One region of the Isoptericola sp. NPDC057653 genome, then DNA from elsewhere that is predicted to be linked to it. Evidence: predicted binding sites of a transcription regulator. Region 1 holds the regulator's gene; the other holds the start of a gene.
The links. The regulator LexA, encoded in region 1, represses DNA repair genes until DNA is damaged. The targets are predictions, from matches to a motif close to TCGAACANNTGTTCGA.

Region 1 (11,487 bases):
AGTCCAGCAGCCGGTCGACGTCGAAGGTCACGAGGCGGGTGGTGGTCAGCTCGTCGGTGACGTGCTCCACGGCGACCTCCGCCGCGGAGCCGGCGTCGACGAACCCGTCGAGGGCGTGCAGCAGCACGGGTCCGTCGGCGGTCGGCGGGGCGTCGGGCCCACGGCGGGGCAGGACGCGCTCGACGGCGGCCTCGTCGACCTCGTAGATGCTCTGCGGGTCCAGCAACGGTCTCCTCCTCGGGTTCCGGCTCACGCCGGCGGGCTCGCACCCGCACGAGTCACAACCGTCCCGCCGCCAGGATCCTTCCCGTCCGCCGGGGTCGACCTCAACGGCGCGGGAGGCGCACCACCGTGACGAAGAAGTCGTCGATCTGGCGGACCACCTGGATGAACCGGTCGAAGTCCACGGGCTTGGTCACGTACGCGTTCGCGTGCAGCGAGTACGAGCGCAGGACGTCCTCCTCCGCCTCCGAGGTCGTGAGCACGACCACCGGGATGTGCTTGAGCCGCTCGTCGGCCTTGACGGCGGCGAGCACCTCGCGGCCGTCCATCCGCGGCAGGTTGAGGTCGAGCAGGATCAGGTCCGGCGTGGCGGCGTCCGCGTGCTCGCCCTCCTTGCGCAGGTACGCCATCGCGCTCACGCCGTCGGCGACCACCGAGAGCCGGTTGACGACCTTGTGCTCCTCGAACGCCTCGCGCGTCATGAGCACGTCGCCCGGGTCGTCCTCGACGAGGAGGACCTCGATACCCGCCTGCTGGTCCGCCATCGCCACTCCTCGCCGTCGTCGAGCTCCCCGGTCGGGGCGCACTCCAGGTGCGTCGTCGCAGGTCAGCGACGTGCCCCGAGCCTAACCGACGACGGCGCCGGTCGCCTCGTCACCGTGGGGCAGGGTCCAGCGGACAGTGGTCCCGCCGGCCTCCGACGGCTCAAGCCAGACGCTCCCGCCGTGGTGCTCGACCACCCGCTTGACCAGGGCGAGCCCGATGCCGGTGCCCGTGTAGACGTCCTTGGGGTGCAGCCGCTGGAAGATGACGAAGACGCGGTCCGCGTACTGCGGGTCGATCCCGATCCCGTTGTCCGCGCAGGAGATCTCCCAGCCCGCCTCGGGGCCGGGCAGGCGGCGCGCCGACACGTGGATGCGCGGAGGCCGCTCCGGGTCGCGGAACTTCACCGCGTTGCCCACCACGTTGGTCAGCAGCATCGCCAGCAGCGCCCGCTCGCCGTGCACCACCGGCAGCGGGTCGTGGGTGACCTCCGCACCCGCCTCGGCGATGCGCTCGCCCAGGTCGTGCCGCACCTGCTCGAGGATCTGCCCGAGGTCGACGTCCTCCTTCGGACCGCCCGAGCGCCCCACGCGCGAGAAGCTCAGCAGGTCCTGGATGAGCCGCTGCATGCGCAGCGCACCGTCGACGGCGAACGCGATGTACTGGTCGGCCCGGTCGTCCAGCTGCTCGCCGTACCGCTTCTGCAGCAGCTGGGTGAAGCTCGCGACCTTGCGCAGCGGCTCCTGCAGGTCGTGCGACGCGACGTAGGCGAACTGCTCCAGGTCGCGGTTCGAGCGCGCGAGCTCCTGGTTGGACCGGGCCAGCTCCCGCGCCTGCTGGGCGAGCTGCGCGTGCGTGCGCTCCGTCTCCTCGTGCGACGCGCGCACCTCCGCCACCTGCGCCACCAGCTCCCGCCGCATGTGCTCGACGTCCGCCGCGAGCGCCGCGACCTCGCCCGTGCCCTCGACCCGGATCTCGTGGTCGTGCGCCCCGGAGGCCGCGGCCCGCACGGAGTCCGCCAGCCGCGCGAGCGGCCGCGTCACCCCGCGCTGCAGGGCGCGCCACATGAACCAGCCCATGAGCACCACGAGCAGCACCAGGACGAGGACCACCACGAGCAGGGCACGGTTCCAGGCGTGTGCCGCGTCCATCGCCTCGTCGCCGGCCCCGACCCGGAGCAGCGAGAGGGACCGCTGGATCGCCACCAGCGCGACGGCGAGGGCGAGGAGCAGCACCGCGCCGACGACGAGCAGCAGCCGCAGGACGATGTCGTGCAGCGGTCGTTCGCGCCTCACGGGCGGGCCCACTCGGCCGAGTCGGCGAGCGTCGAGGACCGCTCGCCCAGGTACGGGGTGTCGCGCCCGGTCCAGCCGAGCACGAGGAGGGCCGCGTCGTCGGTCAGGGGGCCTCCGTGCAGCGCGCGCACGCGGCGCAGCACGCGCTCGACGACGCCGACGATCCCGTGCCGGTCCAGGTCGTCGGCGACGAGGTCGTGCAGCCCGGACTGCCCGAGCCGGGGCACCCGCCGGCGCAGCGGGCCCAGCGGGGCGCCCCCGCCCTGGAGCGCGACGAGCCCGAGCGCGTCCCGGCCGAGCCCGTCCACCGAGGGCTCCCCCGTGACCGGGTCGGCCGCGAGCTGCGGCGCGCCCACGTTCACCTCGGCCTCGACGAGCCCGTCGGTGTACAGCATGAGCGCGAACGGTCCGTCGAGGTCGATGCGGCGCGGGTGCCACCCGCCCTCGACGGGCACGCCCAGAGCGCGCCCGCGGCCGGTGGGCGCCAGCAGCTCGCAGCTCAGGTCCCCCACCGGCCCCGTGATGAGGAGGGGCGGCAGGTGCCCCGCCAGGTAGAGGTCGACGCCCGACCGGTCGGGCGTCACCACCACCTGGGCCAGGGTCACGAAGACCTCCGGGCGGGCCCGCTCCGTGAGGAGCACCCGCTCCAGCTGCTCGAGGACGTGCTCGGGCGGGGTCCCGGTCAGCACGAGCGTGCGCCAGGCCGTGCGGAGCGTGGCCCCGAGGGCCGCCTCGTCGGGTCCGTGCCCGGCGACGTCCCCGACCACGGACAGCACGCTCCCGTCCGGCCGCTCCACCGTGTCGAAGAAGTCGCCGCCGAGCAGGCCGCCGCCGCCCGGCAGGTACCCCACCATGACCGAGACGCGCTCGTCGCCCACGAGCGGGTTGGGCAGCAGCGCGCGCTCCAGCCGCGCCGTCTCCTCCGCCCGGACCGCGCTGCGGTACAGCGCGCGCTGCTGCGCGGCGGACCGGCGGCGCTGCAGCGCGTAGCGCAGCGACCGGCCGAGCAGCCCGGCGTCGGTCTCGCCCTTGACCAGGTAGTCGTCGGCGCCCGCGGCGACGGCCTGCAGCCCCTGGTCGCCCCCGGTGAGGCCGGTGAGCACGACGAGCGCGGGCACGTCGTGCACGCGCTCGGCGACCTCGCGCAGCCGGGACACGGCCGTGAGCCCGACGGCGTCGGGCAGCCCGAGGTCCAGCAGGACGCAGTCGACGCCGGGCGAGCCGCCCGGCCGGGACAGGGCCTCCACGGCCTCGGCGACCGACCGGGCGCGCCGCAGCACGATCGCCACGTCGGCGTCGTCGAGCAGCTCCGTGACGAGCAGCGCGTCCCCGTCGTCGTCCTCGACGAGGAGCACGGTCGCCGTCGCGTCCTCGGCGGGTCCCTCGGACCCTGCTCGCAGGACGTCGCCGCTGCTCATGGGCCAGATCCTAGCCCGGCCGCCCCCGCACGGCCGGAGCCCGGCGCCCCGGCGCGTCGCCTCGCGCCCGGGCCCGCGGCGCGCACGACCGCCCGGACCGTGCACCGAGGAGGCCTCCGCATCTGCAATGATGGTCCGCCGCAAAGGGGCCGCGTCACCCGGTGAGCGCGGCGCAAGGACGCTGGGAGGATGCGTGGCGGGCAGGCACGACGAGCTGGCACGCGAACAGGGTGTCGTCGACACCCTCTACGCCCGACTGGACGAGCTGCGGCGCGCGACGCGCGACCGCCTCGCGGAGGTCCGCCGCTCGGGCCCCTCGGGCTCTCCGCAGAACCGCAGCGAGCGGGACGCGTTCGCGACCCTCTACGAGGACCGGGTCGCGCAGCTCGACGCCGTCGAGGACCGGCTCGCCTTCGGCCGCCTCGACCTCGACGACGGCGGCACGCGGTACGTCGGTCGCATCGGCCTCGCCGACGCCGAGCACCGCTCGCTCCTGACGGACTGGCGCGCGCCCGCCGCGACCCCGTTCTACCGCGCCACGGCGCTGCACCCCGCCGGCGTCCGACGCCGGCGACACCTCGTGACCTCGGGGCGCAGCGTCACCGGCCTGGAGGACGAGGTGCTCGACCTCGACGCCCTGCAGGGGGACGACGGCGAGGAGGGCGGCGGCACGCTCGCGGCCTCGACGCTCTCCGGCGAGGGCGCCCTGCTCGCGTCGCTCGCCGCGCGGCGCACGGGCCGGATGACCGACATCGTCGCGACCATCCAGGGCGAGCAGGACCGGATCATCCGCGCCGAGCTCGCCGGCGCTCTCGTCGTCCAGGGCGGGCCGGGCACCGGCAAGACCGCCGTCGCGCTGCACCGCGCCGCCTACCTGCTGTACGCGCACCGCCGCGTCCTGGAGCGCAGCGGCGTGCTCCTGGTCGGCCCGAGCCGCGCGTTCCTGCGCTACATCGACCAGGTGCTGCCCTCGCTCGGCGAGACCGGCGTGGTCGCGACGACGGTCGGCGAGCTGCTCCCCGGCATCCGTGCCACCGCCGTCGACGACCCCGTCGCCACCGAGATCAAGGGCCGCCTCCTGTGGCGCGACGTCGTCCGCCGCGCCGTGCGCGCCCGCGAGCGCGTCCCCGAGCGCGACGTGCGGTTCCGGCTCGAGGGCTACGACCTCGTCGTGCGCCGGCGCGACGTCCGCGACGCCATCGCCCGCGCCCGCCGCACCCACAAGCCGCACAACGAGGCCCGCGCGTCGTTCGTCCGGGACATGCTCGCCCGCCTCGTCGACCAGTACCGGTCCGCCGCGGACACCGAGCTCGCGCCCGAGGACGTCGCCATGGTCACGGAGGACCTGCGCTCCCACCGCGACGTGCGGGTGGCGCTCAACCTCGCATGGTTCCCGATCTCGCCCGAGAAGCTCGTCGCCGACCTCTTCGCGAAGCCCCACCGGCTCGCGGAGGCCGCCCCCGAGCTGTCCGCCGCCGAGCGCGCCGCCGTGCGCCGCGAGCCCGGCGCGCCGTGGACCGAGGCCGACGTCCCGCTGCTCGACGAGGCCGCCGAGCTGCTCGGCGAGGACGGCTCGATCGCGCGCGCCGAGGCGAAGGCCCGTGCCGCGGAGCGCGCGGCCGAGCTCGAGTACGCCCGCTCGGTGCTCGAGTCCACGGGCGCCGGCGGCGGCCTCGTGGACGCCGAGACCCTGGCGTCCCGCTTCGAGTCGACCGGGCCTCGCCTGACCACCGCGGAGCGCGCGGCCGAGGATCGCACGTGGACCTACGGCCACGTCGTGGTCGACGAGGCGCAGGAGCTCTCCCCCATGGCGTGGCGCATGCTCGTGCGTCGCGTGCCGACCCGCTCGATGACGATCGTCGGCGACGTCGCGCAGACGTCGTCGGCCGCCGGCGCGCGGTCGTGGGGCCAGGCCCTCGACCCCGTGCTGGGCGGCTCCTGGCGCCTCGAGGAGCTCACCGTCAGCTACCGCACGCCGGCCGCCGTCGCCGACGCCGCTCAGCGCATGGCCGCGGCGGCGGGGCTACCCACCTCGCCGCTCACGGCGGCCCGCGAGGTGCCCGGCGCGCTCAAGCTCGCCCGCGTCACGCCGTCCGGCCCCGCGCGGCCCGCCCTCGTCCAGGAGGTGCGCGACCAGGTGGCCGCGCTGGCCGCCCGGTTCGTGGGATCGGACGGCGCCGGGCGGGTCGCGGTGGTGGCCGCGGCCGACGAGGTCGACGCGCTCCGCGCGATCGTCGCGGAGGTGCTCCCCGGCGCGCTCGGGCGCGCGGAGGCGGACCGCCTGCGCGCGCAGCGCCCCGAGGACGCGCAGGTGGTCGTGCTCGACCCGCGGGAGACCAAGGGCCTCGAGTTCGACGCCGTCGTCCTCGTCGAGCCGGTGGCCGTCACCGGGGGGCCCGGTGGCGCCTCCGACCTCTACGTGGCGATGACGCGGCCCACCCAGCGCCTCGTCGTGGTGCACGAGCAGCCGCTGCCCGCGGGGATCGTCGAGCTCGCCGCGGCGTGAGACGCGTTTGTGGGGGCGGGCCCGCACGGCGCACCATGGCCTCGTGCTGCGAGCCCTCCTTCTCGAGAACGTCCACCCCGTCGCTGCCCAGAATCTTCGTGATGCGGGCATCGAGGTCGTCACGCGCTCCGGCGCGCTCGACGAGGCCGAGCTGATCGAGTCCCTCGCGGACTTCCAGATCCTCGGCATCCGTTCCAAGACCACCGTGACCCGCAAGGTCCTGGAGAGCGTCCCCGGCCTGCAGGCCGTCGGCACCTTCTCCATCGGGACCAACCAGATCGACCTCGACGCGGCCGCGGCCCACGGTGTCGCCGTGTTCAACGCGCCCTACTCCAACACGCGCTCGGTGGTGGAGCTCGCGGTGGCGGAGATCATCTCCCTGACCCGCCGCCTCAGCGTGCGGGACAAGGCGCTGCACGACGGCGTGTGGGACAAGACCGCCGACGGCGCGCACGAGGTGCGCGGCCGCACCCTCGGCATCATCGGGTACGGGAACATCGGCTCCCAGCTGTCGGTCCTCGCGGAGAACCTCGGCATGCGGGTCGTCTTCTACGACACCGCCGAGAAGCTCTCGCTGGGCAACGCCCACCGCGTCGAGACGGTCGAGGAGCTCCTCGCCGAGGCCGACGCCGTGACGATCCACGTCGACGGGCGCCCCGGCAACGCCGGCCTCTTCGGCGCCGACCTGTTCGCGGGGATGAAGCCGGGAGCGATCTTCCTCAACCTCTCGCGGGGCTTCGTGGTCGACCTCGAGGCGCTGCGGGAGCACATCCTGTCGGGCCACCTGGGCGGCGCCGCCGTCGACGTCTTCCCGGCCGAGCCGAAGAAGCGCGGCGACGAGTTCACCTCCCCGCTGCGCGGCCTGCCCAACGTCATCCTCACGCCGCACGTCGGCGGCTCCACCGAGGAGGCGCAGGAGGCCATCGGCGAGTTCGTCTCGAAGAAGCTCCGGGACTTCGTGCAGACCGGCTCGACGACCCTCTCGGTCAACCTGCCCAACCTGCAGCTCGCGCACACCGGCGTGGGCCGCATCATGCTGCTGCACCGCAACGTGCCGGGCGTCCTCGCCGCCGTGAACCAGGTCTTCGCGGACCACGGCGCCAACATCGAGGCGCAGATGCTCGCCACCCGCGGCGAGGTCGGCTACGTGGTCACGGACATCTCGGACGTCACGCAGCGCGGCGCCTCCGCGAAGCTGCAGGCCATGCCGTCGACGATCCGGCTGCGCATCCGCGACGCCTTCGAGCGGCCCGAGTTCCCGCCCGGACCGGCCGCGCGCTGACACGAGGCCGACACAGGCCGACACAGGCCGACACACGCCGACACACGCCGAGGGCGTCCCCGGAGACCCGGGGACGCCCTCGCGTGGTCGTGGGACCGGACTGCTCAGCCGGACTTGCGGCGGAACATCTTCTGCACGGGGCCGGAGGTCTCCGAGCCGTGCACCTGCCCGGTGTTGCCGTCCTTGCCGGCGGTCGGGTGGCTGGCGGCGTTCTTCCGCTCCAGCGCCTCCCGGAAGCGCGCCTTCGTGTCCTCGCTGGGCTTGGCGCCCTTGGCGTCGTCCGTCGTCATCACGATCACCTCGTCATCGTCGGGGTGGACGTGCTCGCACGGCAGACCGCGCAGCACCTGGTGCCGACCAGCATGCTCTACCGCCGCGCGTCGCGCCAAGAGCATTGCGCCCGGAGCGGGCACACGGGGCCGCGAACGGTCGCGGAGCCCTGGGTCAGCGCGACGCGTCGCGGCCGACGGTCGCGGGCTCCGCGCCCTCGGTGTCCCCGTCCCGCTCCGCGTCGTCGGCGCGCGCCTCGCGCTCCGCGCGCAGGGAGGTGATCGCGCTCTCGAAGTCCTCGAGGGACTCGAACGACTGGTAGACGCTCGCGAACCGCAGGTAGGCCACCTCGTCCAGCTCGCGCAGCGGCCCCAGGATCGCCAGCCCGACCTCATTCGCCTCGATCTCGGGACGACCCGACGCCCGCAGCGTCTCCTCGACCCGCTGCGCCAGCAGCGCGAGGTCGTCGGAGCTCACGGGCCTGCCCTGGCACGCCTTGCGCACCCCGGCGACGACCTTGTCACGGCTGAACGGCTCGGTGACGCCGGAGCGCTTGGCGACGGACAGGCTCGCCGTCTCGATCGTCGTGAAGCGGCGCTGGCACGCCGGGCACTGCCGCCGTCGGCGGATGGACGAACCGTCGTCGGAGGTGCGCGAGTCGATGACTCGCGAGTCCGCGTGGCGGCAGAACGGGCAGTGCATCGCTGGTCTCCTGCGCTCGGCTCCGGACCGGCGCCCGGCTGCCCGACAAGGTAAGCGGGACGCCGCGCCCGGCGCAAGCAGGGTCCATCCTCGCACCGTCGCCGCCCAGGTCGCGCAGCGCGCGCTCAGTCCTCGGGCAGGAGGACCACCTGACCGGCCTGCAGCTCGGCCGTCGTGAGGCCGTTGAGCTGGCGCAGGTCGGCGACGACGTCACGCAGGTCGTCGCCCGTGTCCCGGACCGAGCGCGCGTACTGCCACAGGGTCTCGCCCGGCTGGACCGTGTGGAGCCGGACCTCCACGCCCGACCCCGGCGCGTCCGCGACGGCGCGCTGGCCCACGAGCCCGGCGGCGACCAGCACGAGCAGGACGAGGGCGGCGATCACGACGCGCCCCCGCCGGCTGAGCCGGAGCCCGCCCAGCCCGAGGAACCCGGGTGCGTCGGTGGTGCTGCGCGGGTTCTGCATCGTCCTGCCTCCGGTTCACGTCGCGTCGTCGCCCGTCGGGCGGCTGCCGTCGAACATCCGTTCGTCGAACACCTGTACGTCGAACTGCTGTACTAGGTGTACCACGTCCCGGCGACACGGTCGAGGGCTGATCGAACAGATGTTTGATGTCGGGCCGGAACTGGCCTAGAGTGACCAGCAGCGCGATGGAAGGTTTGTCGGATTTCATCGGCCCGCCCGCGGGCCGCGCCCCTGCAGGACGGAGAACGCGATGACCAGCGGACGGGACCAGGCCCCGGCGTCCACGACGGTTGCCACGCCGTGGCCGGCGCGGCAGGAGACCCCCGAGGACACGCCTGTCGCCCCCGAGGCCGCGCTCGCGTCGGTGAGCGAGATCGTCCCCTCGGCCGACCGGCTCACCCCGCGCCAGCGGCGCGTCCTCGAGACGATCCGGCGCTCCGTCGAGGACCGCGGGTACCCGCCGACCATGCGGGAGATCGGCGAGGCCGTGGGCCTCGCGAGCCCCTCGTCGGTCAAGCACCAGCTCACCACCCTGGAGCGCAAGGGCTTCCTGCGCCGCGACCCCAACCGGCCGCGCGCGATCGAGGTCGTCGACCCCGAGGCGCCCGCGACGTCGGACGGCGAGGGACAGGTCTCCGCGCCGCGCACGCCGGGATTCGTCGCCGGGTCGGTCGCCGGCTCGGACGCGCAGCCGGCCGAGGCGCCCTCCTACGTCCCGCTCGTGGGCCGGATCGCGGCGGGCGGCCCGATCCTCGCCGAGCAGGTCGTCGAGGACGTCTTCCCCCTGCCCCGCCAGGTCGTCGGCGACGGGGACCTGTTCCTGCTCAAGGTGGCGGGCGACTCGATGGTCGACGCCGCCATCTGCGACGGCGACTGGGTGGTCGTGCGCAGCCAGCCGGTCGCGGAGAACGGCGAGGTCGTCGCCGCGATGATCGACGGCGAGGCGACGGTCAAGACCTTCAAGCAGACCGGCGGCCACACGTGGCTCATGCCGCAGAACGCCGCCTACTCCCCCATCCCGGGCGACGAGGCCCAGGTGCTCGGCCGGGTCGTGGCCGTGCTCCGCAGCCTCTGACGAGACGCCGGACCCCCGGCCCGCACCGGGCCGGGGGTCCGGCGCGTCAGGGGCTCAGAGGCCGAGTCGGCGCTGCACCTCGCGCATGCCCTCGGCCGACGCCCGCAGGCCGGCGACCTCGTCGTCGGACAGCGGGGTGTCGATCGTCTCCGCCACACCGCGCCGGTCGACGAGGGACGGCACGGAGAGGCAGACGTCGCTGATCCCGTAGAAGCCGTCCAGGCGCGACGACACGTTCATCACGCGGTGCTCGTCGTTGAGGACCGCCTCGATGATGCGGGTCGCCGCCAGCCCCACGGCGTAGTTCGTGGCCCCCTTGCCGGCGATGACCCGGTAGGCGGACTCCACCACGTCCGTGGCGATCCGGTGCCGGGCGGGCTCGTCGAGCGGCGGCCGCCCGCGGAAGGGGCGCCAGTCCAGCAGCGGCACCCCGGCGATCGTCGCCGAGCTCCACAGCACGATCTCCGAGTCGCCGTGCTCGCCCGCGATGTTCGCGTGCACGTTGCCGACGGCGACCCCGCAGTGCCGGGCGAGCGCGTCGCGCAGCCGGGAGGAGTCGAGGACGGTGCCGCTGCCGAAGACGCGCTCGCGCGGCAGCCCGCTGATCTCCTGCGCCGCGTACGTCACCACGTCGACGGGGTTCGTCACCATGAGGTAGACCGCGTCCGGGGCGACCTCGAGGAGCTGCGGCAGGATCGTGCGGGTGAGGCCCACGGTCGCCTCGGCCAGGTCCAGGCGACTCTGGCCCGGCTTCTGCTTGGCCCCGGCGGTGACGGCCACGACGTCCGCCCCGCGACACACCTCGACGTCGTCCGAGCCCTCGATCTCCGCCTGCGGGATGAACATGCTCCCGTGCCGCAGGTCGAGGACCTCGGCCTCGACCTTGGCGCGGTTGACGTCCATCAGGGCGACGGAGCGCGCCGCCCCCCGGGCGAGCGCCGCGTACGCGAGGGTGGAACCCACCGCGCCGGCGCCGACGATCGCGAGCTTGGTCGTGCTGCGTGTGCCGTCCACGGGCCCAGGCTAGGTGTCCAGGCGCCGCAGCGCAGCGCGGACCAGCTCGCCGTCGGTGGTGGGCCAGAAGTCCGGCATCGACCGGGTGAGGAACGACCCGTAGCGGGCCGTCGCCAGCCGCGGGTCGAGGACCGCGACGACGCCCCGGTCGTCCCCCGTGCGCACCAGGCGGCCGGCGCCCTGGGCCAGCAACAGCGCCGCGTGCGTGGCGGAGACCTGCATGAACCCGTTGCCGCCCGCCTGCTCGACCGAGCGGGCCCGGGCGGCCTTCACCGGGTCGTCCGGGCGCGGGAACGGGATCCGGTCGACGAGCACCAGCTGGCAGCTGGGCCCGGGGACGTCCACGCCCTGCCAGAGCGACAGGGTGCCGAAGAGGCACGTCGCCGGGTCGTCGGCGAACGCCTTCACCAGGGTGGGCAGCTGGTCGTCGCCCTGGCACAGGATCGGCACGTCGAGCCGCTCACGCATCGCCTCGGCCGCGGCGAGCGCCGCGCGCCGGGAGGAGAACAGCCCGAGGGTGCGGCCGCCGGCGGCCTCGATGAGGCCCGCGATCTCGTCGAGCTGGGCGTCGGTGGTCGGCTCGCGGCCCGGGGCGGGCAGGTGCCGGGCGACGTAGAGGATCCCCTGGCGCGGGTAGTCGAACGGGCTGCCCACGTCGAGACCGGTCCAGTCGGCCGTCTCGCCCGTGCCGCCCGA
Region 2 (11,487 bases), on a different contig from region 1:
CGTCGGCGAGCTCGACCTGCGCCCCACCGTGACGACCGGGTACCACCGCGAGGCATGGGTGGGACGGGAGGCCGACCTCGGACTGCGCGTCACGCTCGACCACCGCCTGCGCGGCCGGGACCGCGACTTCCACCTCGCGTCCGAGAGCCCGAACCGGCTCGTGCTGCCCGCCCGCCTGTCCGTGCTCGAGGTCAAGGCCGACGAGCGCGTGCCGGCGTGGGTCACGGACCTCACCGCCCGGATGAGCCTCGACGTCGTGCGGATCTCGAAGTACTGCCAGAGCGTGCAGGCCTTCGGCCTCGCGCCGCGCTCGACGATGCACGCCCCCGACGAGCTGGACGACGTCCTGGGCGTCGTCCGCCCCGACGACGGCCCCACCGACAGCCCCACCGACCGCACCACCCCGCACGGCGTCGCCGACGCCCCCGACCGAAAGAGTGTCCTGGTCCGATGAACCTGCAAGATCTGAGCGGAACCTTCTCCGTCTTCGACGTCGCGATGACGCTCGTGCTGTCCTTCGTCCTGTCCTCGGCCATCGGCTGGGTCTACAAGCGGACGCACCGGAACATCTCCTACAGCCAGTCCTACGTGCAGACCCTCGTCATCATCGGCATGGTCGTCGCGGTGATCATGCTGGTCGTGGGCTCGAACATCGCCCGCGCGTTCGCCCTCGTGGGCGCCCTGTCCGTGATCCGGTTCCGCAACGCCATCAAGGAGACCCGCGACGTCGGGTTCATCTTCCTCGTGATGGCGATCGGCATGGCCGTCGGCACGCGCTTCTACCTGCTGGCCGCCGCGGCGACCGCGATCATCCTGCTCGTCATCTTCCTCATGCAGCGCTTCGACTGGTTCAAGCTCGACATCCAGCGGCAGGTGGTCAAGGTCCAGGTGCCGCCCGAGCCGCGGTACCAGCAGGACGTCGCCGACGTGCTGGTCCGCATGACCCAGGAGTTCGAGCTGGTGAGCGTCGAGACGGTCCGGGGCGGCGCCCTGACCGAGCTGTTCTACTCGGTGCGCCTCAAGGGCGGCGTGACGACCGCCGAGGTCATCGAGGAGCTCGGCGCGATCAACTCCGGGCAGAAGGTCACCGTCCTGACCGGGTACGACCAGTCCGACATGTGAGCGGGTGACCGACCACGTGAACACGCGCATCGCAAGCCTCCGCAAGCGCCTCCCGATCCGGCTACGGCAGCACTGGAAGCCGATGACGGCGGGCGTCGTCGGGGTCGTCGTCGCCCTGACCGTCTTCGGGGACGTGACGATCCGGCCCTACTCCACGAGCTCGGCCGCCGTCACCGACGAGGAGCGCATCACCCAGGACGTCGCGGGCACGGTCGACCTCTTCGACGACTCCGTGAGCCACGAGATCTCGCTGTCCTACTCGCAGCGCCGCTACGACGAGATGCTCGACGCCTACTTCGCCGACGGCGAGAAGGAGTGGATGTCCGCCGACATCACCATCGACGGCACGACGATCGAGGACGTCGCCGTCCGCCTCAAGGGCAACTCCACGCTGTCGTCGCTGGTCGACGAGCGGGACGGGTCGTCCACGCAGGGCGAGCGCGCCCCGGGCGGCATCGGCGGCATGGGTGGCATGGGTGGTGGCATGGGTGGCGGCAAGGGTGGGCCCGGCGGGCAGGACGGCGGCGTGCCGCAGCTGCCCGAGGGCATGGAGCTCCCCGAGGGCATGGAGCCGCCCGACGGCGGCCAGCTGCCCGAGGGCGGCGTGCCCGGCGGCGGAGGCGGCGGTGCCGGCGGCGGTGCCGGCGGCGGCGGGTTCGCGGGGACCGGCGTGTCCCTGACGACCGCCGAGCCGGAGAACCTGCCGCTGCTGGTGAGCTTCGACGAGAACGAGCCGGGCCGCGCCTACCAGGGCAGGACCCAGCTGTCGATCCGCCCGGCGAGCGCGTCGAGCGCGTCGTCGCTCAACGAGGCGGTCTCGCTCGAGCTCACGGAGCGGACCGGCCAGCCCACCCAGGACTACGCGTTCACGACCTACACGGTGAACGACCGGCCGACCACGACCCGCCTCGTCGTGGAGAACCCGGACCCGCAGTACGCCACCGAGCTCGACGGCGACGGGGTGCTCTACAAGCTGCTGTCCACGAGCTCGTTCACGTACCAGGGCGACGACCAGACGGAGTACACCGACGACTTCAAGCAGATCAACCTCAACGGCAGCCAGGACCTGCAGCCGGTCGTGTCGTTCCTGAAGTGGCTGGACGGCGCCTCCGACGAGGAGTTCGCCGCCGACCTGGACCAGTGGGTCGACGTGGGCTCGTTCGCCACCTACCTGGGCACGCAGGAGGTGCTCGACAACTTCGACACCATCTCCGGACCCGGCAAGAACGCGTACCTGTACTACGACCTCGACACCGGCCTCCTCAGCGTCGTCAGCTGGGACCTCAACCTCGCGCTCGGCGGGATGGCCGGGCCCGGCGGCATGGGCGGCCAGATGCCCGACGGCGGGATGCCCGACGGCGGGATGCCCGACGGCGGGATGCCCGACGGTGGGATGCCCGACGACGGAGGGACGGACGGCCCGCCCGGGGGCGAGCAGGGCGGCCCGGGCGGCGGGACGGGCGGCGGCATGATGAACAACAACGCCCTGGTCACCCGGTTCGAGGCGAACGCCGACTTCTCCGCGATGGTCGACGACGCCGTGAGCGCGTTGACCGCCGAGTGGATCGATAGCGGGAAGGCCGCGGCGCTGGTCGACGAGGTCGCCGCGCGGGTACCCGCCACGGACGGCGTCGACCAGGCCACCATCGACGCCGACGCCACGACCGTCCGGTCGAAGCTCACCGCGGGCGGGGCGGACGACGCGTCCGCCACGGGGCCCACGGACAGGTCGTCGAACGGGTCCACAGGCGGGTCCACAGGCGGGTCCACGGGCGGGTCCACGGGAAGCTCCCCGGAGAACGGATGACCGACGCCAGACCGCCCGGGCTGCGGGAGCGCAAGCGCGCCGCGGCCCGGGCGCGGGTCGAGGCGGCCGCCGTCGACCTCTGTCTCGAGCACGGCTACGCCGCGGTCACCGTGGCACGGATCTGTGCCGCCTCCGGGGTCGCGCAGAGCACCTTCTTCAAGTACTTCGGCAGCAAGGACGCCGCGATCCTCGGCCGGCCGCCGCACCCGAGCGAGGACGCGGTCGAGGCGTTCGTCGGCGCGGACGGCCCGCTGCTCGACGACCTGGTCGCCCTCCTCGTCACCGGGGCCCGGGAGGCGGTCGGCGACCTCGACCTGTTCCGGCGGCGGTTCCAGCTCCTGGAGGGAGACGCGCGGCTGAGGTCACGGGAGATCGGGCACCTCGCGGGGCCGCGGTCGTGGGCCGTGACCGCGGCGCGGAGGCGGCTGGAGCGCACCAGCCGGCTGCCCGCGCCCGACCTCGACGCGCGGGCGCACCTGGCCGTCGTCCTCGCCTCGGGGCTCCTGCGGCACACCCTCTGGTCGCTGCCGGTGGCCCCGGGCGCGCCGTGGGACGAGGCGCTGCGCCGGAGCCTCGCGCTGGCGGGCTCGCTGCTCGCCGGGGGACGCCCGGCCGTCCGGCGGGGCCCGCCGACGGCGTCGCCCGGGGCCCGCGGTCGACGCCGTCCGTAGCCGAGAAGGGCTCAGAGCGGCTTGCGCATCTGCTGCGTGACGACGGCGTACCCGGAGGTGTCGTACAGCGCGACGGCGGTCGCGTTGCGCCCGTGGACGTTCAGCTCCAGCGCGGTCGCGCCCGCCTCCCGCGCCGCGTCCTCCGTCGCCGCCAGGACCGCGCGCCCGAAGCCCTGCCCCCGCCGCTGCTCGAGCACCTCGATGTCGTAGAGGAACGCGACGCCCGGCAGGCAGTGCGGCGGGTCCAGCGCCACCCAGGCACGACCCACCGGCTCCCCGTCGGCGTCCACGGCGAGCCGGACGAGCATCCGCTCGGTGGCGAGCCCCTGCGGGAGCAGCTGGGCGCTCTCCTCGCGGGCGCGGCGCACCGACCCCTCCCACGGCCAGCGGCCCGCGGCGACCTGCTCGGCCGCGTAGCCCTCGGCCAGCTCGTCCTGCCACTCGTCGAACTCCGTCGGGGTCATCTCGCGCAGCGTCACCGTCGTCATGCGGGCATGTTGGCACGCGGCGAGCCACAGCGTCGCGGACGCGCCCCGCGGAGCGGTCGCAACCCGTCCGAGCACCCGTCCGCGCACCCGCCCGAGCACCCGTCCGCGCACCCGAGCACCCGAGCACCCGTCCGAGCACCCGTCCGCGCAAGGGCCGCCGCACCGCCAGGCCGGCCGTCAGAACGGCGGTGCCCCCGGGTCGCTCTGGCGGAGCAGGCGACGTGGAGCGAGCGGGCGCCGGTCGTCCCCGCGTGAACCCGCCTCGGCCGGCGGCCTCGAAGGCTCCGACGGACCCGACGGCCCCCGACGACCCGCGCACGGTCCGCGCGCCTCGCCGCGGGTGCGCCCGGTGGGCGACGTCCACGTGAGGACGCCGTCGGACGCGCGGACGACGCGCCAGCCCGTCTGGTGCTTGAGCACGTGATGGTGCCGGCACAGATGGGTGAGGTTGTCGGCGGTGGTGGCGCCCCGATCCGCCCAGGCCCGCACGTGGTCGACGTCGCTGCCCGTCGCGGCGCGGGTGCAGCCGGGGAACGTGCAGGTGAGGTCGCGAGCCTGCAGCAGCGCCCGGAGGGCGGCGGGCACGGTGTAGGTGCCGGCGTCGGCGGTCAGGACCGTCGCGTCGACCGGGTCGACGAGGAACCTGCGCAGCGACGGCGCGTTCGCCGTCAGACGGGCCGCGGTCTCCGCGTCGACGGGCACCTGACCGTCCAGCTCGGCGACGTCGCCGGCGTCACCGGCGAGCAGCGTGAGCACCGGCACCGTGAGCCGCACCGACGGGGCGATCCGACGTGTCAGCTCCACGAGGTCCGGCACCGCGTCGCGACCCCCGCCGGTCCCCACGAAGCCTTCGACACCCCCGACGTGCGTCGGGGGGCCTGCGGCTGCGCCACCGCCGGGTGACGGGGCGTCCCTCGACCCGCCGAGGTGCGGGGCGAGGAGGAGTGCGGCGAGCGCGTCCGCGCACAGCTGCCCGACCCCGCGGGGGTCGCCGCCGTCCCGGGCGGTGCGTGCGGCGCGGGTGAGCCGGTCGTGGATCGCGTGCGCCGGCGCGGCGGGCAGGTAGGCGGTGAGCCAGGCCATGCCGTCGGCGCCGGGGTCGAGATGGACCGCCCGCTTCTCGGCGGCCGCCCGGTGCCGGACGGTCAGGGACACGGGGTGCGCCCGGTCGCGCGCACGGCGCAGGCGCCGGCGGAGCTGCGGCAGCGTGTCCCGACCCGCCGCGGGCACCACGCACGCCTCGACCTGGTGGCGGGCGGCGGAGTCGGGGAGGTCGGCCAGCGTGTCGGCGACGGCGCGGGCGTGGGCCGCCGAGAAGCGGCCGCGGCACAGCCCGACGAGTGCCGGCTCGGTGACCGCCCCGAAGCCCCCGCTGCCCCCGACGTCCACGGCCGCCTCCGTCAGCACGCGGGCGGTGTCGACGAGGTGCCCCGCCTCCTGCCCGGACAGGCGGAGGGCCACCGCCAGGTCCGCGGTGAACGCCCGCGTCGCGAGCTCGTGCCGCCGCACCGACGACGCCCGGCGCAGCTCCGGGTCCCGGTCGTCGAGCAGCACCCGCTCGCACCCCGCCGCCGCACGCCGTGCCCGCTCGACCGCGAGCAGCTTGGCTCCCTCCAGCGCGTCGATGCGTGCCTGGATCGCGACGGCGTCGTCGATCGCCGCCGAGACGTCGTGCACCGACGGACGCGGCCCTGGGTCGACGCTCCGGAGCACGGCGGCGGCGACGGGCTCGACCGAGCCGCTTCCCGCGCCTTCGCCGTCATCGAACATACGTTCGACCCTAGGGGTTGGCGACGCCGCCCGACAAGGCCTGTGGACGACCGTCCTCGACGGTCGGGACGTGGCAGGACGTGGCAGGACGTGGCCGGACGCCGCCGCGGCGCACCCCGCGGCTATCCGCGGAACGCGTCGAGGTTGCGGCCGACCCAGTCCTCGAACGACGTCGCCGGCCTGCCGAGGACGGCCGGCACGTCGGGGCTGATGCGACGTTCCTCGGGCGTCGGCCTGCCGAGGATGTCGAGCGTGCCGTCGGCCACCGGGGCGGGCATCGCCCGGAGCAGCTGCTCCCTCGCCCGGTCGTGACCCAGCTCGACGAACCGCAGCTCCTCGCCCAGCGCCGCACCGAGGATCTCGGCGCGTCGCCGGGGGCTGGTCGCCTCCGGTCCGGTGAGGCCGTACACCCGTCCTGCGTGGCCGTCGCCGGTGAGCGCCGCCGCGGCCACGTCCGCGATGTCGCCGGGGTCCACCGCGGGCAGCGCCACGTCGGCGTAGGGCGCGAGGACGGTGCGTTCCGCGCGGACCGACGGCACCCAGGCGAAGGCGTTGGTGGTGAACCCGCCCGGGCGCAGGATCGTCCAGTCGAGGCCGGACGACCGCACCGCGGTCTCCAGCGCGGCGAGCGGCGCGTGCGACACCGACGTGGGCCGCGTGCCGGCCGCCTGCGACGACAGCAGGACGACGCGGCGAACCCCCGCGTCGGCCGCCGCGCGGAGCAGGGCGGGGCCGTCGACGTGGGCGCCCGCTCCCGGGACCAGGAGGAACAGGGCCTGCGCCCCCACCAGCGCCGGGGCCACGCCGGCCGGGTCGGCGAGGTCTGCGACGACGGGGCTGACGCCGGGCCGGGACGGCAGACCCGACGTCACCCCCCGGGAGACGGCGGTGACGGCGTGGCCGGCGTCCGCCAACGACTCCACGAGCGGGCGGCCGACGTTTCCTGTGGCACCGGTGACGACGATCATGGACGTGCTCCTCGCATGCGAAAAGTACCGGCGCCGCGGCCCCGGGTGGCGTCCGAACGACGCCGACCCGAGGAAACTAGGAGCACCCGTCGAGCACGTTCCCCCGGGAAAGTATTGGAGCGGCATGTCCCTCACCGACCAGACCGACGTCGACCCCCTGGCGGCGTGCAAGATCAGCCCCGCCGTCGACCTGCTCTTCAGCCGCTGGACGACGCCCATCCTGTGGACGCTCCACCGGTCGGGCCCGGTGCGCTTCGTCGAGCTGGAGCGGCGGCTGGCGGGCATCACGCCGAAGGTCCTCACCCAGCGGCTCCGCCAGCTCGAGCGCGACGGCCTCGTGCTGCGGCACTACCACGCCGAGGTGCCGCCCCGGGTCGAGTACGAGATCACCGACCTCGGCCGGAGCCTGTCGCCCGTCTTCGCGGCGCTCGCCGACTGGACCGACGAGCACCTGCCCGCCGTCGAGGACGCCCGCCACGCCTACGCCGGCCCGCTCCCCCGCTAGTCGACCGCCTCACCGGTGGGGTCGTTCGCCACCACGGCGTCGAGGCGCTCGCCGCCGACGGGCTCGCGGTGCCACGCGACGAGGCGCCAGCCGGACGCGGGGTCGCCCTCGACCTCGATGAGGCCGGTGTTCGCGAGCGGGGTGTGCGCCAGCTCGTCGACGTCGAGCCCCTTGACCCGCGCGCCGGACCACGACCGGATCGCCGCGCCGTGCGAGACGGCGAGGACGACGCCGTGGTCCCGCGCGGCCAGCGCGGCGACGGCGTCGTCGAACCGGGCGAGGAACGCGTCGCCGTCGGGGCCGCCGGGCATGCGGCGGGCGCGGTCGCCGCGCGACCAGGCGAACACCGTCTCCAGGTAGGTGTGGTGGTCGGCGAGGTCCGCCGACATCTCCAGGGAGCCCGCCTCGATCTCGCGCAGCCCGCCCAGGACCGTGGGGCGCAGGGTGCGGTCGTCGGCGAGGGGCTGGGCCGTGAGGCTGGTCCGCAGGAGGGTCGAGACGGCGAGGGCGTCGATGCGCCGCCCCTCCAGCGCGAGCGGGACGGCGGCGGCCTGCTGCTCCCCGAGCGGGGTGAGGCGCGGCCCGGGGGCACCGGTGTCGAGCAGTCCGGCCACGTTGGCGGGGGTCTGTCCGTGTCGGAGGAGAAGGAGACGCATGGTCCTAGCCTGCGCCATCGCTGCGAGGATGACCGGATGCCGATCTCCGTCGTCCCGTCCTCCCCCGACTGGCCCGCCGCGTTCGAGGGGGTCGCGCGCACGCTGCGGGCGGCGCTCGCCGGGGTGCCGACGGCCGTCGTCGAGCACGTCGGGTCGACCTCGGTGCCCGGGCTGGCGGCGAAGCCGGTCCTCGACGTCGACGTGATCGTCCCCGCCGCGGACGTCGCCGCGGCGGTGCGGGCGCTCGAGGCCGTCGGGTACGCCCACGCCGGCGACCTGGGCCTGCCCGGCCGCGAGGCGATGGACGCGCCCGACGACGCCCCCGCCCGCCACGTCTACGTCTGCGCGGCGGGGACGCTGCACGTGCGCAACCACCTGGCCGTGCGGGACGTGCTGCGGCGCCGCGACGACCTGCGGGACGAGTACGGCGCGGTGAAGAGCGCGCTCGCCGCCGACCCCACGATGGACATCGACCGGTACCTCGCCGGCAAGTCGGCCGTGCTGCAGAAGATCCTCGCCGAGTCGGACCTCACGCCGGGCGAGCTCCGCGAGATCCTGGGCGTCAACGATCCCGGCGCCGACGACCCGTCGGCCTGACGGCGGCTCAGCGCAGCCGGTAGCGCCGCTCGGGCCGGCCCGCGGTGCCGTAGTTGAGGCGCACGGCGGCGCGGCCCGTCGCCGCGAAGTGCTCCAGGTACCGGCGCGCGCTGACGCGGCTGACGCCGATCTCGTCGGCGCACTCGGCGGCGCTCAGCTCCGCGCCGTCGGCCAGGGCCGCCAGCACGGCGTCCGCGGTCTCCTGGCTCAGCCCCTTGGGCAGCGCGGGGCGCGCCGCGGCGCCGGCGCGCGACGGCTGCGGCGCGAGGAGGGCGTCGATCTCCGCCTGCCCCGGCCCGCCCGGGCGGTCGAGGCCGTCGAGCGCCTCGTGGGCGCGGCGGAACGCCTCCAGCCGGGCCGTGAGGTCCTCCGACGCGAACGGCTTGACCAGGTAGTGCGCGGCCCCGCCGGCCGCGGCCGCGCGGACCGTGTCCGCCTCGCGGGCCGCCGTGATCACGACGACCCCCAGGTCGTGGCCCGCCGCGCGCAGCCGGCGCAGCACCTCGATGCCGCCGATGTCGGGCAGGTGCACGTCGAGCAGCACGAGGTCCGGGCGCAGGGCCTCGACCGCCGCGAGCGCGTCGGCACCCGTGTGCGCCTCCCCGACGACGCGGAAGCCGTCCACCCGCTCCACGAAGCGGCGGTGGATGGACGCGACCATGAAGTCGTCCTCCACCACCAGCACGTCGAGGCTCACGCCTGCTGCACCCCCTGATCGGCTCGTCCCGCCCCCGCGACGGCCTGCGGCAGCCGCACGATGAACACGGCGCCGCCCTCCCCGTCGCGGGCGTCGCCATTGTGCACCGTCACGACGCCGCCGCGGCGCTGCGCCAGCACGTGCACCAGCGCGAGGCCGACGCCGCGCCCGGTCGCGCCCTGCGGCTTCGTGCTCCAGCCGCGGCGGAAGATCGCGTCGGCCTGCTCGGGCGGCACGCCGCGCCCGGTGTCCGCGACCTCGACGAGGACGTCGTGCGCGGGCCCGTCCAGGGCCAGGCGCACCCGGACCATGGCGGCGCTCGCGACGCCCTGCGCGCTCGGGCCCGCGGCCCACGCGGCGGCGTCCACCGCGTTGTCCACCAGGTTGCCGAGCACGGTGTTGACGTCGGCGGACAGGTCGGGGTCCAGGCGCGGCAGGGCGCTGCCCGGGTCGACGACGAGCTCCACGTGCCGCTCGTCCGCGAGGCTCGCCTTCGCGATGAGCAGGGCCGCCACCGCCGGGTCCGCGACCCGGGACGTCACCACGTCGCTGAGGGCCGCGCGCCGCCGGGTGAGGCGGTCGACGAACCGGCCCACCTCCTCGTACTCCCCCAGCTCGATGAGGCCGGAGACGGTGTGCAGCTGGTTGCTGAACTCGTGGGTCTGCGCGCGCAGCGTCTCGGTGACGCTCTCGCGCGCGTGCAGCTCGCTCTGCAGCGCGAGCAGCTCGGTGCGGTCGCGCAGCGTGGTCACCGTGCCGGCCGGGCGGCCGTCGTGCAGCACGCGCCGGCGGTTGAGCACCAGCACCGTGTCCCCCGAGACCAGCACCGCGTCGTGCACCTCGTCCGTGCCGCGCAGCAGGTCGGCGACGGCGGGCTCCAGGCCCACGTCGGCCAGGCCCGGGTCGTCCAGACGCCGCCCCGTCAGGTCGGGGGCGTCGTCCGCGAGGCCGAGCAGCGCGCGGGCGCTGTCGCTCACGAGGCTCACCCGGCCGTCGTCGCCCACCACGACCACGCCCTCGCGGATGGACCGCAGCACGCCCTCGCGGTGGTCCGCGAGCGCCGCGATCTGCGCCGGCTCCAGCCCGCGGGTGCGGCGCTTCACCAGCCGGGCCAGCAGCCACGACCCGGCGGCCGCGAGCGCCGTGCCGATGCCGAGCACGACGAGCACGTCCCCGCCGGCGCGGGACACGCGCTCGGCGAGCGGCGGGTACGGGTCGGCGAGCACGACGACGGCGACGGGGTGCGGCGCGCTGCCCCCGTACACCGGCACCCAGGCGGCGATGGAGCGCCCGTCGAGGTCGGTCACGTCGCCGCTGCCCGCCCGCTCGGCGGCGCCGGCGGGCAGGGCCAGCCCCTCCCCGACGCGCGTCGGGTCGGTCGCGACCAGCACCCGGCCGTCGAGGTCGGCGACGTAGGCGTGGGTCGCGTCGACGAAGTCGGCCCGCGTCTGCAGGTAGAAGCCGAGCGCCGCCGCGTCGGGGGTGTCGGTGGCGAGCGTCTCCTGGACGGCGGGGATGCCGGCCAGCCCCTCGGCGGCCACCTCGAGCCGGTCCGCGCGGTCGTCGCGGAACTGGGCGTCGGCCTGCCCGAGGAACACGACGGCGGCCGCCGCGACCACCACGAGGAGCACGGCGAGCTGCAGCAGCAGCACCTGGCCGGCGAGGGTGAGGTGGCCGCGGGAGCGGCGTGAGGGGCGTGACCGCAAGTTCCACAACCTCCTTTGGTTGTCCAATGATGACGCGCCCGGCGGGCACCTGTGACGATCGCACCCGGGGCACAGCCGCCCCGCAGCACCGACAAGTCTGGAGGAACCGATGTCGACGACGACATCCGGCCCCCCGAGCGCCGTGCCCGCACCCCCGCCGCCCCGCGCGGCCGGGCTCGTGCCGTCGCGCAGCCACGGCCGACGGCGCGGCACCCGCGTCGCCCTGGCGGCCGCGCTCGCCGCCACCCTCGTCGCCGTGTCCGCCGCCTGCGGCGTGACCCGGGGCGACGACTCGACCGACCTCGACATGTGGATCCCGAACAGCCCCGGCGGCGGCTACGACCAGACCGGCCGCGCGGCCGTCGGCGTCCTGGACCGCGACGGCATCACCGGCGGCGACATCCAGGTCACCAACATCCTCGGCGCGGGCGGCTCGGTCGCCATGTCGCGGCTCATGGGCGAGGCCGGCAACGAGCGGCTCATGATGACGCTCGGCCTCG

Region 2: ACFU9A_RS19180 (DUF222 domain-containing protein) is a predicted target of LexA. The motif match lies at 5,851-5,866, and genes of this name have one in related genera.

Annotation. Positions count from the first base shown of each region.
Region 1 covers NZ_JBHVHP010000001.1:2,378,393-2,389,879, reverse strand. The annotation lists gene ACFU9A_RS10905 (proteasome assembly chaperone family protein) at 1-226, opposite strand, end outside; gene ACFU9A_RS10900 (response regulator) at 327-767, opposite strand; gene ACFU9A_RS10895 (ATP-binding protein) at 849-2,060, opposite strand; gene ACFU9A_RS10890 (PP2C family protein-serine/threonine phosphatase) at 2,057-3,478, opposite strand; gene ACFU9A_RS10885 (HelD family protein) at 3,672-5,984, shown strand; gene serA (phosphoglycerate dehydrogenase) at 6,028-7,266, shown strand; gene ACFU9A_RS10875 (DUF5302 domain-containing protein) at 7,371-7,556, opposite strand; gene nrdR (transcriptional regulator NrdR) at 7,711-8,238, opposite strand; gene ACFU9A_RS10865 (LysM peptidoglycan-binding domain-containing protein) at 8,364-8,702, opposite strand; gene lexA (transcriptional repressor LexA) at 8,953-9,777, shown strand; gene ACFU9A_RS10855 (L-lactate dehydrogenase) at 9,832-10,791, opposite strand; gene ACFU9A_RS10850 (ATP-dependent DNA helicase) at 10,801-11,487, opposite strand, start outside.
Region 2 covers NZ_JBHVHP010000003.1:458,772-470,258, forward strand. The annotation lists gene ACFU9A_RS19155 (polyphosphate polymerase domain-containing protein) at 1-454, shown strand, start outside; gene ACFU9A_RS19160 (DUF4956 domain-containing protein) at 451-1,122, shown strand; gene ACFU9A_RS19165 (CotH kinase family protein) at 1,127-2,929, shown strand; gene ACFU9A_RS19170 (TetR/AcrR family transcriptional regulator) at 2,926-3,600, shown strand; gene ACFU9A_RS19175 (GNAT family N-acetyltransferase) at 3,612-4,088, opposite strand; gene ACFU9A_RS19180 (DUF222 domain-containing protein) at 4,266-5,765, opposite strand; gene ACFU9A_RS19185 (SDR family oxidoreductase) at 5,981-6,826, opposite strand; gene ACFU9A_RS19190 (winged helix-turn-helix transcriptional regulator) at 6,951-7,331, shown strand; gene ACFU9A_RS19195 (histidine phosphatase family protein) at 7,328-7,987, opposite strand; gene ACFU9A_RS19200 (GrpB family protein) at 8,024-8,584, shown strand; gene ACFU9A_RS19205 (response regulator) at 8,592-9,281, opposite strand; gene ACFU9A_RS19210 (ATP-binding protein) at 9,278-10,987, opposite strand; gene ACFU9A_RS19215 (Bug family tripartite tricarboxylate transporter substrate binding protein) at 11,097-11,487, shown strand, end outside.